Regions from separate parts of the Sphingomonas sanguinis genome, predicted to be linked through region 1. Evidence: riboswitches for the same ligand, from Rfam matches in the RefSeq annotation. Region 1 holds a riboswitch; each other region holds the start of a gene.

Region 1 (3,268 bases):
TCCCGTGCGCCACGTCACGCTGGCCTGATCGCCCCATTGGGTCAGGTCGTGGCGGATGCCGTAATTGCTGCTTCGGCGGATCGTGGCCGGAGTGCCCGTCGATCCGTCCGCGCACGCGCCGCTCGCACCGACCCAGCAATAATTCTCCAGATTGCGCCAGAAGCGGTCGCTGGTCAGGACATAGGCGATATTGGACAGGCTGATCGCATTGCTCGGCGTCCAGTCGACCCGGATCGAGGCACGGTCGTCGCGGAACCGCATCCGCCCGTCGCCGACATTATAGTTGCGATCCCGCACCGCCAAGTCGAGCCGCCCGTCGATCAGCGGGGTGCCGAAATAGGTCATGGGCCGCTGGTCGCCATGATCGCCGCGCACCGTCACCGCCAGTGTCGAGGACGGCGTCCAGCGCAACGTACCTGACAGCGCGACGCTGTCCGACCGTCCCCGATCGACATAGCCATCCGACCGGCGATAGCTGGCATCCACCCGGTAGCCGAGCGTCGGGGTCAGCGGCCCGCCCAGCCCGGCGGCGGCGCGGAAACTGTCCTGCCCGCCATAGCCGATCTCGGCCTGCCCATGGGTCTGCGCGGTGGGCGCACGCATCACGACATTGACCGCGCCGCCCAGCGCGCCCTGCCCGTAGAGGACCGAGGCAGGGCCGCCCAGCACATCGATCCGCTCGACCATCCAGGGATCGGTCGGGAATGTGATCGTCCCCGCCGCCGGGAACAACCGCACGCCGTCGACCAGTTGCAGCACCGACCCCTGCCCCGAAAAGCCTCGCGCTGACAGGGCCGTGCCGCCATTGCCGGGATTGGCGACGCTCGACAGGCCGGGCGCGCGCGTTTCCGCCTCGACGATCGACACATCGCCTTGGGCGCGGATCGTCCCGCCGTCGAGCGATGCGATGCTGGCGGGCGTCTCCAGCGGTGTCAGGCCCAGGCGACTGCCGGTGGCATTGGGTGTGTCGAGCGCCTGTTTCTCCCGCGTGCCGATCACCAGCACGGTGGCGTCGCCCCCCTGCTCCTCGGCCTTTTGCGCCCTTGCCTGCGTCGCCCCCAGCAGAAGCGCCGCGCCACCCCACAGGACCATAGGAACCTGTCCGAATCTGTTACGATATATCATTTCAAAGCCCATAGCGTCTTGTCGCGAACAAGCCGAGGCCTTGCCGCCCGATTTCGGGCAGCCGGGTGCCCTGCGTGCGGCACGCCGTTTTCCGCATTCCACAGGGCCACCCATGCGCCTCCGCCACTTATGGCGTCGCTCGTCGGAACAGACCTAGCCTCGACCATCCCCTGGACCGGGCATGAGCGACCTGACGCCGGCAGGTCTCCTGGCTCACGGGTCATCGCGGACGGATGCGCCTTCCCAGGTTGCCCCAGTGGCTGGATCGCGCCCATGGCCGATCCGTGCATCGCCGCTCACCGCTTACAGTTGCAGGGACAGCCGCGGATTTGGGGAGCCAAGCCCCCTCACCGTGTTCCCTTTTAATCTCCCTTGTCGGGAGAACCGGCGCGATCATATCGCCGGATCATTCCGGCCCCGTATCGCTACGCGGCGGCGATGGAGGGCGTCAAGCGGGATGAGGTCGCGGCGTCGTTGCGCTATGGCGGCGGCATGGCACGCAGGAACCGTTATCTGATCGCGACGATGCCCGATGGCTATGTGAAGACGATCGGCCCGACATCGCAGCCCTTCACCCATTATTGGCGGATCGTCGCCGATCTGGGCGGGGGCAAGACAGAAGTGTTCTGGGGCCATGCCAAGTCGCGCAAGGCGGCGATGGCGAACGATGCCGCCATGGCAGAGGCGGTGCGGCAGCGCGGCTGGGTCGGGTATCGGTTCGAGGTCGTCGAACTGGTCGAGGCGGACGCGCCGGAAGGCCATAGAAAATCCTCCCCGGTACGGGGAGGGGGACCGCCGCGCAGCGGTGGTGGAGGGGGGATGCGGTAAAGGGCGCACCTCGCGGCGCGCCCCCTCCACCATGCTTCGCATGGTCCCCCTCCCCGGGACGGGGAGGATTGGCAGGGACGCATCGCCCCTGCCCTTCCCGCTACTTCTTCGGCTTGTTCTCGCCCGACGCGTCCGAAATCGCGGACCCGGCCGAGCGCAGGTCGCGGCCCGCGCCGTTCACGGTGTTGCAGGCCGACAGGGTCAGCACGGCGAACAGGGTAGCACCCAGAGCGATCTTCTTGGTCATGGCGATCTCCTCGAAAAAAGGGGGGTGCGGCGGGCCGGATACGCTGGCCCGCCGCGGACACTCAGCGCAGACGACGGCGGCTGGCCGCCGTTGCGCCAAAGGCGGAGGCACCGGCGCCGACCAGCAGCGCGAGCACCAGGATGAACGAGGTCTTGGCACCAGCCCCGGCGGCGGCATCGGCGGCCTGCTTGGCCTTTGCGACCGCTTCATTCTTGGTCTGGACGAATTCGGCCTTGGCCTGATTCACCTGGGCCTGGGCCTGGTCGCGGCTGATCTTGCGCTGGGCGGCGACGATGTCGACCACGCGCGCTTCGGCCCGGGCGCCGTCCGCACCGCCACGCGCCATGGCGGGCAGCTGCTTGGCGACTTCCTTCTGCGCCTGTTCCGGGGTCATCTGAGCCGGATCGGCAGGCGTTTCGGTCAGATATTTGGCGGCTTCGGCCTGCACGTCATTCTGATCGACACCCGCGACCTGCGCGACCTTCGGAGCAGCCGCGCCCACGGTCGAACCGGCGGCACCGGCGACCGCGCCGACGGTACGGAACGCGCCACCGATGATCCCACCGACCGCCGAGGTCAGCAGATACAGGGTCAGGAGCAGCGTGACGCCCCACACGACCAGGCCGTGGACCAACGCATCGAACTTCTCGGTCACGCCCGACACGCGCGCCGCGGCATAGCCGCCAGCACCCAGCGCGACGACGGTGGTGATCAGCCAGTACAGGCCCGCCCCGATGCCGAAGCCCGCCGCGCCCGGCGTCGAACCCTGGACCGGGTCGACCATCGACAGGCCGATGCCGGTGCCGAGGATGCCCATCACCAGCTGGACCGCGACCGCGATCACCACACCGGCAAAGATCGCGCCCCACGAAATCCGACGGGTCGCGCGGACGATCGCGCCCTCTTCCACCGGCGCATAGCCGGGCGTTACATGCGTAGCCATATTCACTCCTGTTCTTTCGGTTCTTGGGCGGGACCGGCCTTTTTGGTGCGGGCCGCCGCCTCTTGTTCCTTGCGCCCCTGGCTGATGGCGGCGTCGTCGCCGATCAGCTTCCCGATCGTCTCGCG
Region 2 (3,268 bases), 950 kb from region 1:
GCAGGACGATGTCGGCACAAGCCAGTTGGTCCTCGAACACCTCCGACAGTGGCGTTTCATGGTCGAGGCTGGGGTCGGCGGCCCGCTGCGCCTCCACCGCGTCGAGATCGGGGGCGAAGCGGCCCGCCGCGACGGCCTCGGCATCGGCTAGCGCCACCACGCCGTCAACGGTGATGCGCGAGCGAATGGCGGGCCAGTCGAAGGCCTTCAACAGCGGCTTGGGCAGCGCCAGACCCGAGGTCTCGATCAGGATGTGATCGGGGCGCGGCTCCATGGCCAGCAGCTTCTCGACCGTCGGGATGAAGTCGTCGGCGACCGTGCAGCAGATACAGCCATTGGCCAGCTCGACGATATTCTCCGCCGGGCAATCGGGGATGGCGCAGGATTGCAGGATGTCGCCGTCGACGCCCAAAGTGCCGAATTCGTTGACCACCACCGCCAGGCGACGGCCGCCCGCGTTGCGAATCAGATGGCTGATAAGCGTGGTTTTCCCTGCGCCCAGAAAGCCGGTGACGATGGTGACGGGGACCTTGGAAAGGTCACGCATGGTAATTCTCCGACGCGCCGGACGAGCGAGCGCGGACGCGGGGCCGATCGCCAGAGCGGTGACGGACGGGCGCGCGACATGCGTCCACCCCGCTGAACCGGCGACCGATGCGGCCCCGGCCGCATGGCTTCGTCGCTCCCCGACGGAGAACCGTGCCCCGACCACCCCCTGGGTCCAGGCAAGAGCGACCATGACGCCGGCAGGTCTCCTGGCTTGCGGGTCAAAGCGAAGGGATGCGCCTTCCCGGATCACTCCAGTGGCCGTGCCCTCATAAGAGCACCAGCATCGCTCGCTCACCGCTTACAGTTGCAGGGACAGCCGGGGATTTGCACCCCATTCCCGTTTAAAGCCCTTGCGGGCACCGGCGCGATCTTCGGACGGCTTATCACCCTCCGATCAGCGGCATTTATCCCGCCGCGCCGGGCTTGGCAATTCGCGCCTCCATCGCCGCGAACCCGCGCCAGCGATAGAGGAGGAAGCTCGCGCCCCAGCAGACCACGAACAGCCCGACGATCGCGAAGCCCAGCACGTTGAAATGCTCGGCCAGCGCGCCCGCATAGCGGAACGGCCCCGCCGTCCAGCCGAACCGCTCGGCGAGCAGCGCGGTCGCCTGGATGCCGCCGATCACCAGCGCAACCAGCGCCGAGACCAAAGTGATCGTCATGTTGTAGTAGAGCTTGCGAAGCGGATGGACGAACGCCCACTCATAGGCGCCCAGCATCACCAGCCCATCCGCCGTGTCGATCAACGCCATGCCGACCGCGAACAGCACCGGGAATACCAGGATCGTCGCCAGCGACACCCCGTCCGCCGCGTGCGAACCCGACAGGCCCAGGATCGCCACCTCGGTCGCGGTGTCGAAGCCCAGCCCGAACAGGAACCCCAGCGGCGCCATGTGCCAGCTGCGCCGGATCAGCCGGAAGAGCGGCCGGAACAGACGCGACAAAGGCCCCTGCCCCGAAAACATCATGTCGGCATCGGCCTCCGCCATCGGCTCGCCCCGCGCCACCCGGCGGAAGCGGGTCCAGACATCGCGCAGGATGATCAGGTTCATGATTGCGATGGCGAAAAGGAAGCTGGCCGAGACGATGGTGGCAATGGTCCCGCCGCTCTGCCCGAACGCCTCGAAGTCGGACAGAGTGCTCGCCGCCAGCGCCACGGTGGTCGCGGCGATCAGGACGATGGCGGAATGGCCGAGCGCGAACCACAGGCCGACCGCGATAGGCCTCTGGCCGTCCTGCATCAGCTTGCGCGTGACATTGTCGATGGCGGCGATGTGATCGGCATCGACCGCGTGGCGCAGGCCCAGGCTGTAGGCGAGCAAAGCCGTACCGAGCATCAGGCTGTTGCCCGCAAAGACGCTGAACGCCCAGCCCCAGACGGCGATATTGACGATGACCAATGCCCCCATCAGCAGCGTGACGCGACGCTTGAGCGAAGGGCGTGTCAGCGGGGGATGGGCGGAAACTTCGGACATGGGCGGATCACGCCTTGCACAGCGCCGTTGCGACTAAGGCCGCCCCTCCGCTTTCGCGGCGGTCCCCAGGCCCGAGCGGGCGCACGCCGGGCAGGATTCCGATTCGGGTCGGCCGGATGGCGTCGCTCGCATGATACAATATATCCTAGCCATGACCATCCCCTGGATCGCGGCAAGAGCGACTCGCATCGGCAGGTCTCCTGGCTTGCGGGTCGAAGCGTCGGCAATGCGGCCTTCCCGGATCGCTCCAGTGGCTGTTCCCTGTTGCAGGAACCGGCATCACGCGCTCACCGCTTACAGTTGCAGGGACAGCTATGGATTTGCACCATATTCCCGTTTGAAGCCCCGAGGGGCACCGATGCGATAGTCCGGCGGCGTGGCTGAAAGCCGCTGCCGGTCGGCACGGGAATAGTCTGCGCCGAACGGACACGCAAACGGCTTTATCCCGCCGCGCGGTCAGCCTAATCGAAGCGCATGGTGGTTTGGAAAGCGATGCGCCGATGGACACCGGCGGCGGCCTGCCTGGTCGCGGCCTGCTCGGGTGGCAATTACCGGCCGGTCAGCGATTTTCCGGTGCGGATCGGCAAGCCCTATACGGTGCGGGGCATCACCTATGTCCCCGCCGAGGATACGACCTATGACATGCTCGGCTATGCCAGCTGGTATGGCAGCGAATCGGGCAAGCGCACCGCGAACGGCGAACGCTTCCGCCCCGGCTGGGCGACGGCCGCGCATACCACCCTCCCCTTGCCCAGCTATGTCGAGGTGACGGCGCTCGACACCGGGCGGCGGATCATCGTGCGGGTCAACGATCGCGGACCATTCGCGGGATCGTCGCGGATCATCGACCTGTCACGCGGTGCCGCCGAGCAGCTCGGCCTGCGCGCGGTCGGCAAGGCGGCGGTGCGGGTGCGCGTCGTCGAGCCGGACGAAAAGGACCGCGAGCGCCTGCGCCACGGCAAGGCGGCGCGCCCCTTGCCACCGGTTTCGGATGCGGTGCGGGCGAACCTGCTGTCACAGATCGCGGCGGCAGGGATGGCGGTGCGGTAAAGAATGCCCGCCCAAGTCAATAGAATAAGCGGAGTGTGATGATCCGGGACGTACCGTCGCAAAGCTTCAGTATGTGGCGCGTGCCGGTTGCCGCCCGGCTCCAATAGCCATTGAGCAATTCTTGCGACACCGGCTTGTCGTCGATCCCGCATATCTCGGCCCCCGTTCTCAGCCCCACCGTCATCGCTGGCGAG
Region 3 (3,268 bases), 970 kb from region 1:
AAAGCCGTCGAGCACCACCGGAATGCGCTTGTGCCGCGCCGCCAGCACCGCGCCCGCCATTGCCGCGATCTCGCGCCCGCCCAGTCGGCGCAGGATCTCGAAGGCGCTGGTCAGATGTTCGCGGTGTAGCGCAAGGCCCTCGGCCACCACCGCCGCCTTGCGCTGAACGCCCTGCGCATCGACCCCCGTGCCCGGCCCGACCCACAGGGCCGGGCCGCCCCCGAAACTGGCGGCGGCGAGCGCGGCGGCGGCGGTGCTGTTGCCGATCCCCATCTCGCCCAGCACGAGCAGGTCGGCATCGCCCACCGCCTCGGCCCCGGCGGACAGCGCGCTCAGGCACTCTTCCTCGGTCATCGCGGGGGCGGCCGTGAAGTCGGCGGTCGGTCGGTCGAGCTCGAGCGGCACCACCGCCAGTTCCAACCCCGCCGCCGCCGCCAGCGCGTTGATCGCGGCCCCTCCGGCGGCGAAATTGGCGACCATCTGGACCGTCACCTCGGCCGGAAAGGCGCTGACCCCGCGCGCGGTGACGCCGTGATTGCCGGCGAAGATGACTGCGCGGCCGCGCTCGATCCGGGGCCGCTCGACGCCCTGCCATCCGGCGAGGAAGATCGCGATATCCTCCAGACGGCCGAGCGAGCCCGGCGGCTTGGTCAACTGGCCTTGTCGCGCGGCGGCGGCGGCGCGGGCCTGGTCGTCGGGCCGGGGCAGGGTGGCGAGCGCCGTCTCGAACGCGGCGATGTCGGGAAAAGCGGTCATTCGACAACATATCCTTCGGGGGGCGTGCGGGTCAGGAAATGGCCTTTCACCCCTTGCGGCCATTGCTTGTAGGGCACCTGTCCCCAGTCGCTGTCGGCATAGGCGCGGGCATAGTCCAATATGGCGCGCGCGGCGTCGTCATCGGGGGCGAACTTGCCCATGACGTATCCGACCTTGCCGGGGCAGCGCAGATGGACGGTGCAGAAGGACTGGCAGGCAAAGAGACAGGGCATCTCTTCGACCGCGACCTCGGCATAAGCGGGGTCGGACGCCTGTACCCGGCGCAACGCCTCGACCAGCAGCGCGCCGCCGCGCTGGCCCTGGTCGTTTTCGCGCGCCTCGTCGGACAGGCGGCAGGTGTTGCAGGCGACCACGGCGGGGCCGTTCGCGGCGGGCTTCAGCATGAAAAGGGCTCGTACATCGGGCAAGTCTCCAAAGGCGCTGTCGCCGCGCGAGGGGAAAGCCCCGTTCCGTCCGGTACACCCTGACCAGCCGAAGGACGACCACGACGGGCAGGTCTCCTGGCTCGCGGGTCGGGGCCTGTCCGCCGCCTTCTCGGGGATTACCCCAATGGCGTCGTGGCGGGCGGCTCGCCGCTTACAGTTGCAGGGGCAGCCGGGGTGTCGCACCCCATTCCCTTTTCATCCTCTTTCGAGGAACCTGTCGTGAGGGCGGCGATAGGCGGGCAGGGGCCGGGTGGCAAGCACTGTGCCCTCGTCCGTCGGCGTCGCGGTGACTATATGGGTGGGAACCCCTGACCCCATCGGTGAGTCCCTGTCGCATGACCCAGAACGCCACCACCCGCACCGAAACCGACTCGATCGGCCCCATCGAAGTCCCCGCCAGCGCCTATTGGGGCGCGCAGACCGAGCGCAGCCTGGAGAATTTCCCCTTCGGCGCGCGCGAGCAGATGCCGATCGGCATCGTCCATGCACTCGCCATCGTGAAGAAGGCGGCAGCGCGGATCAATCGCGCCCATGGCCTGGCAGCGGACAAGGCCGATGCGATCGAGGCGGCGGCGCAGGAGGTGATCGACGGGCGGCACGACGACCAGTTCCCGCTCGTCATCTGGCAGACCGGCTCGGGCACCCAGTCCAACATGAACGCGAACGAGGTGATTGCGGGCCGCGCCAACGAGACGCTGACCGGTACGCGCGGCGGTAAGTCGCCGGTCCATCCCAATGACGATGTGAATCGCGGCCAGTCCTCCAACGACACTTTCCCGACCGCGCTGCATGTCGCCGCCGCGATTGCCGTGACGAAGCAGCTTTTCCCCGCACTCGACCGGCTCCATGCCGCGCTGGAGGCCAAGGCGAAGGACTGGGATTCGATCGTCAAGATCGGCCGCACCCATTTGCAGGACGCGACCCCGCTGACCCTGGGCCAGGAGTTTTCGGGCTATGTGCAGCAACTCGCCAATGCCCGCGACCGGATCGAGGGGACGCTCCACCGCAACATCCTGCCGCTGGCGCAGGGAGGGACGGCGGTCGGCACCGGGCTGAACGCGCCGAACGGCTTTGCCGAGGCGATCGCGGCGGAGATCGCCGAGGCGACCGGTCTCGATTTCGTGACCGCGCCCAACAAGTTCGAGGCGCTGGCCAGCAATGACGGGCTGGTCGACCTGCATGGGACGCTGAATGTCCTGGCGGTGGCGCTGACCAAGATCGCCAACGACATCCGTTTGCTGGGCTCCGGCCCGCGCTCGGGGCTGGGCGAGCTGGAACTGCCGGCCAACGAGCCGGGCAGTTCGATCATGCCGGGCAAGGTCAATCCGACCCAGTGCGAGATGCTGACCATGGTTGCCGCGCAGGTGATCGGCAACAATGCCGCCGTCACGGTCGGCGGGCTTCAGGGGCATCTGGAGCTGAACGTCTTCAAGCCGCTGATCGGGGCGAACGTGCTGCGCTCGATCCACTTGCTGTCGGTCGGCATGGAGAGTTTCGCCGAGCGGACGGTCGAGGGGATGACGGTCAATCGCGACCGGATCACCGAGCTGCTCGACCGTTCGCTGATGCTGGTGACGGCGCTGGCGCCCGAGATCGGTTACGACAACGCCGCCAAGATCGCCAAGCACGCGCACCAGAAGGGACAGACGTTGAAGGAGGCCGGGCTGGAGCTGGGGCTGGTCGACGAGGCGACGTTCGACCGGGTGGTGCGGCCGGAGTTGATGCTGGGGCGGTGAGGGGATTCCCTTGGGCTTCGACTTCGCTCAGCCTGAACGGCGGTTGGGACGGGATACAAACATCCGTTCAGCCTGAGCGAAGTCGAAGGCCACGCCTTAACGCCTACCCCCTATCCCACCCCTTCGCCGGATAGGCGGGCAGCGCGATCCGATACCGGATCGCCGCCCCGCGCAGCACGAACCCGGCCAGCGCCGCGATCGGCCCGGCGCCCGGCACCCCGAGCTGCATCAGGATGACATAGCTGGTCGAGGACAGCGCCGCCGCCGTCACATACAGCTCCGGCCGCATCAGGATCGACGGTTCGCCCGCGATCACGTCGCGGATGATGC

What was found. Region 1 has a riboswitch for cobalamin ahead of KV697_RS11625 (TonB-dependent receptor). Riboswitches for the same ligand answer to the same signal wherever they lie in the genome.
Region 2: linked by a shared signal. The riboswitch ahead of KV697_RS07115 (HoxN/HupN/NixA family nickel/cobalt transporter) and the one ahead of KV697_RS11625 (TonB-dependent receptor) in region 1 are both predicted to bind cobalamin.
Region 3: linked by a shared signal. The riboswitch ahead of KV697_RS07005 (DUF1636 domain-containing protein) and the one ahead of KV697_RS11625 (TonB-dependent receptor) in region 1 are both predicted to bind cobalamin.

What each region holds. Positions count from the first base shown of each region.
Region 1 is NZ_CP079203.1:2,497,703-2,500,970, forward strand. Features, by position in the region: gene KV697_RS11625 (TonB-dependent receptor) at 1-1,092, opposite strand, end outside; cobalamin riboswitch at 1,307-1,529, opposite strand; gene KV697_RS11630 (hypothetical protein) at 1,618-1,953, shown strand; gene KV697_RS11635 (entericidin A/B family lipoprotein) at 2,054-2,200, opposite strand; gene KV697_RS11640 (hypothetical protein) at 2,262-3,143, opposite strand; gene KV697_RS11645 (hypothetical protein) at 3,146-3,268, opposite strand, start outside.
Region 2 is NZ_CP079203.1:1,550,335-1,553,602, forward strand. Features, by position in the region: gene cobW (cobalamin biosynthesis protein CobW) at 1-547, opposite strand, end outside; cobalamin riboswitch at 729-928, opposite strand; gene KV697_RS07115 (HoxN/HupN/NixA family nickel/cobalt transporter) at 954-2,024, opposite strand; cobalamin riboswitch at 2,198-2,399, opposite strand; gene KV697_RS07120 (septal ring lytic transglycosylase RlpA family protein) at 2,499-3,074, shown strand; gene KV697_RS07125 (aspartyl protease family protein) at 3,091-3,268, opposite strand, start outside.
Region 3 is NZ_CP079203.1:1,527,897-1,531,164, reverse strand. Features, by position in the region: gene cobT (nicotinate-nucleotide--dimethylbenzimidazole phosphoribosyltransferase) at 1-756, opposite strand, end outside; gene KV697_RS07005 (DUF1636 domain-containing protein) at 753-1,160, opposite strand; cobalamin riboswitch at 1,251-1,435, opposite strand; gene fumC (class II fumarate hydratase) at 1,538-2,938, shown strand; gene KV697_RS06995 (trimeric intracellular cation channel family protein) at 3,042-3,268, opposite strand, start outside.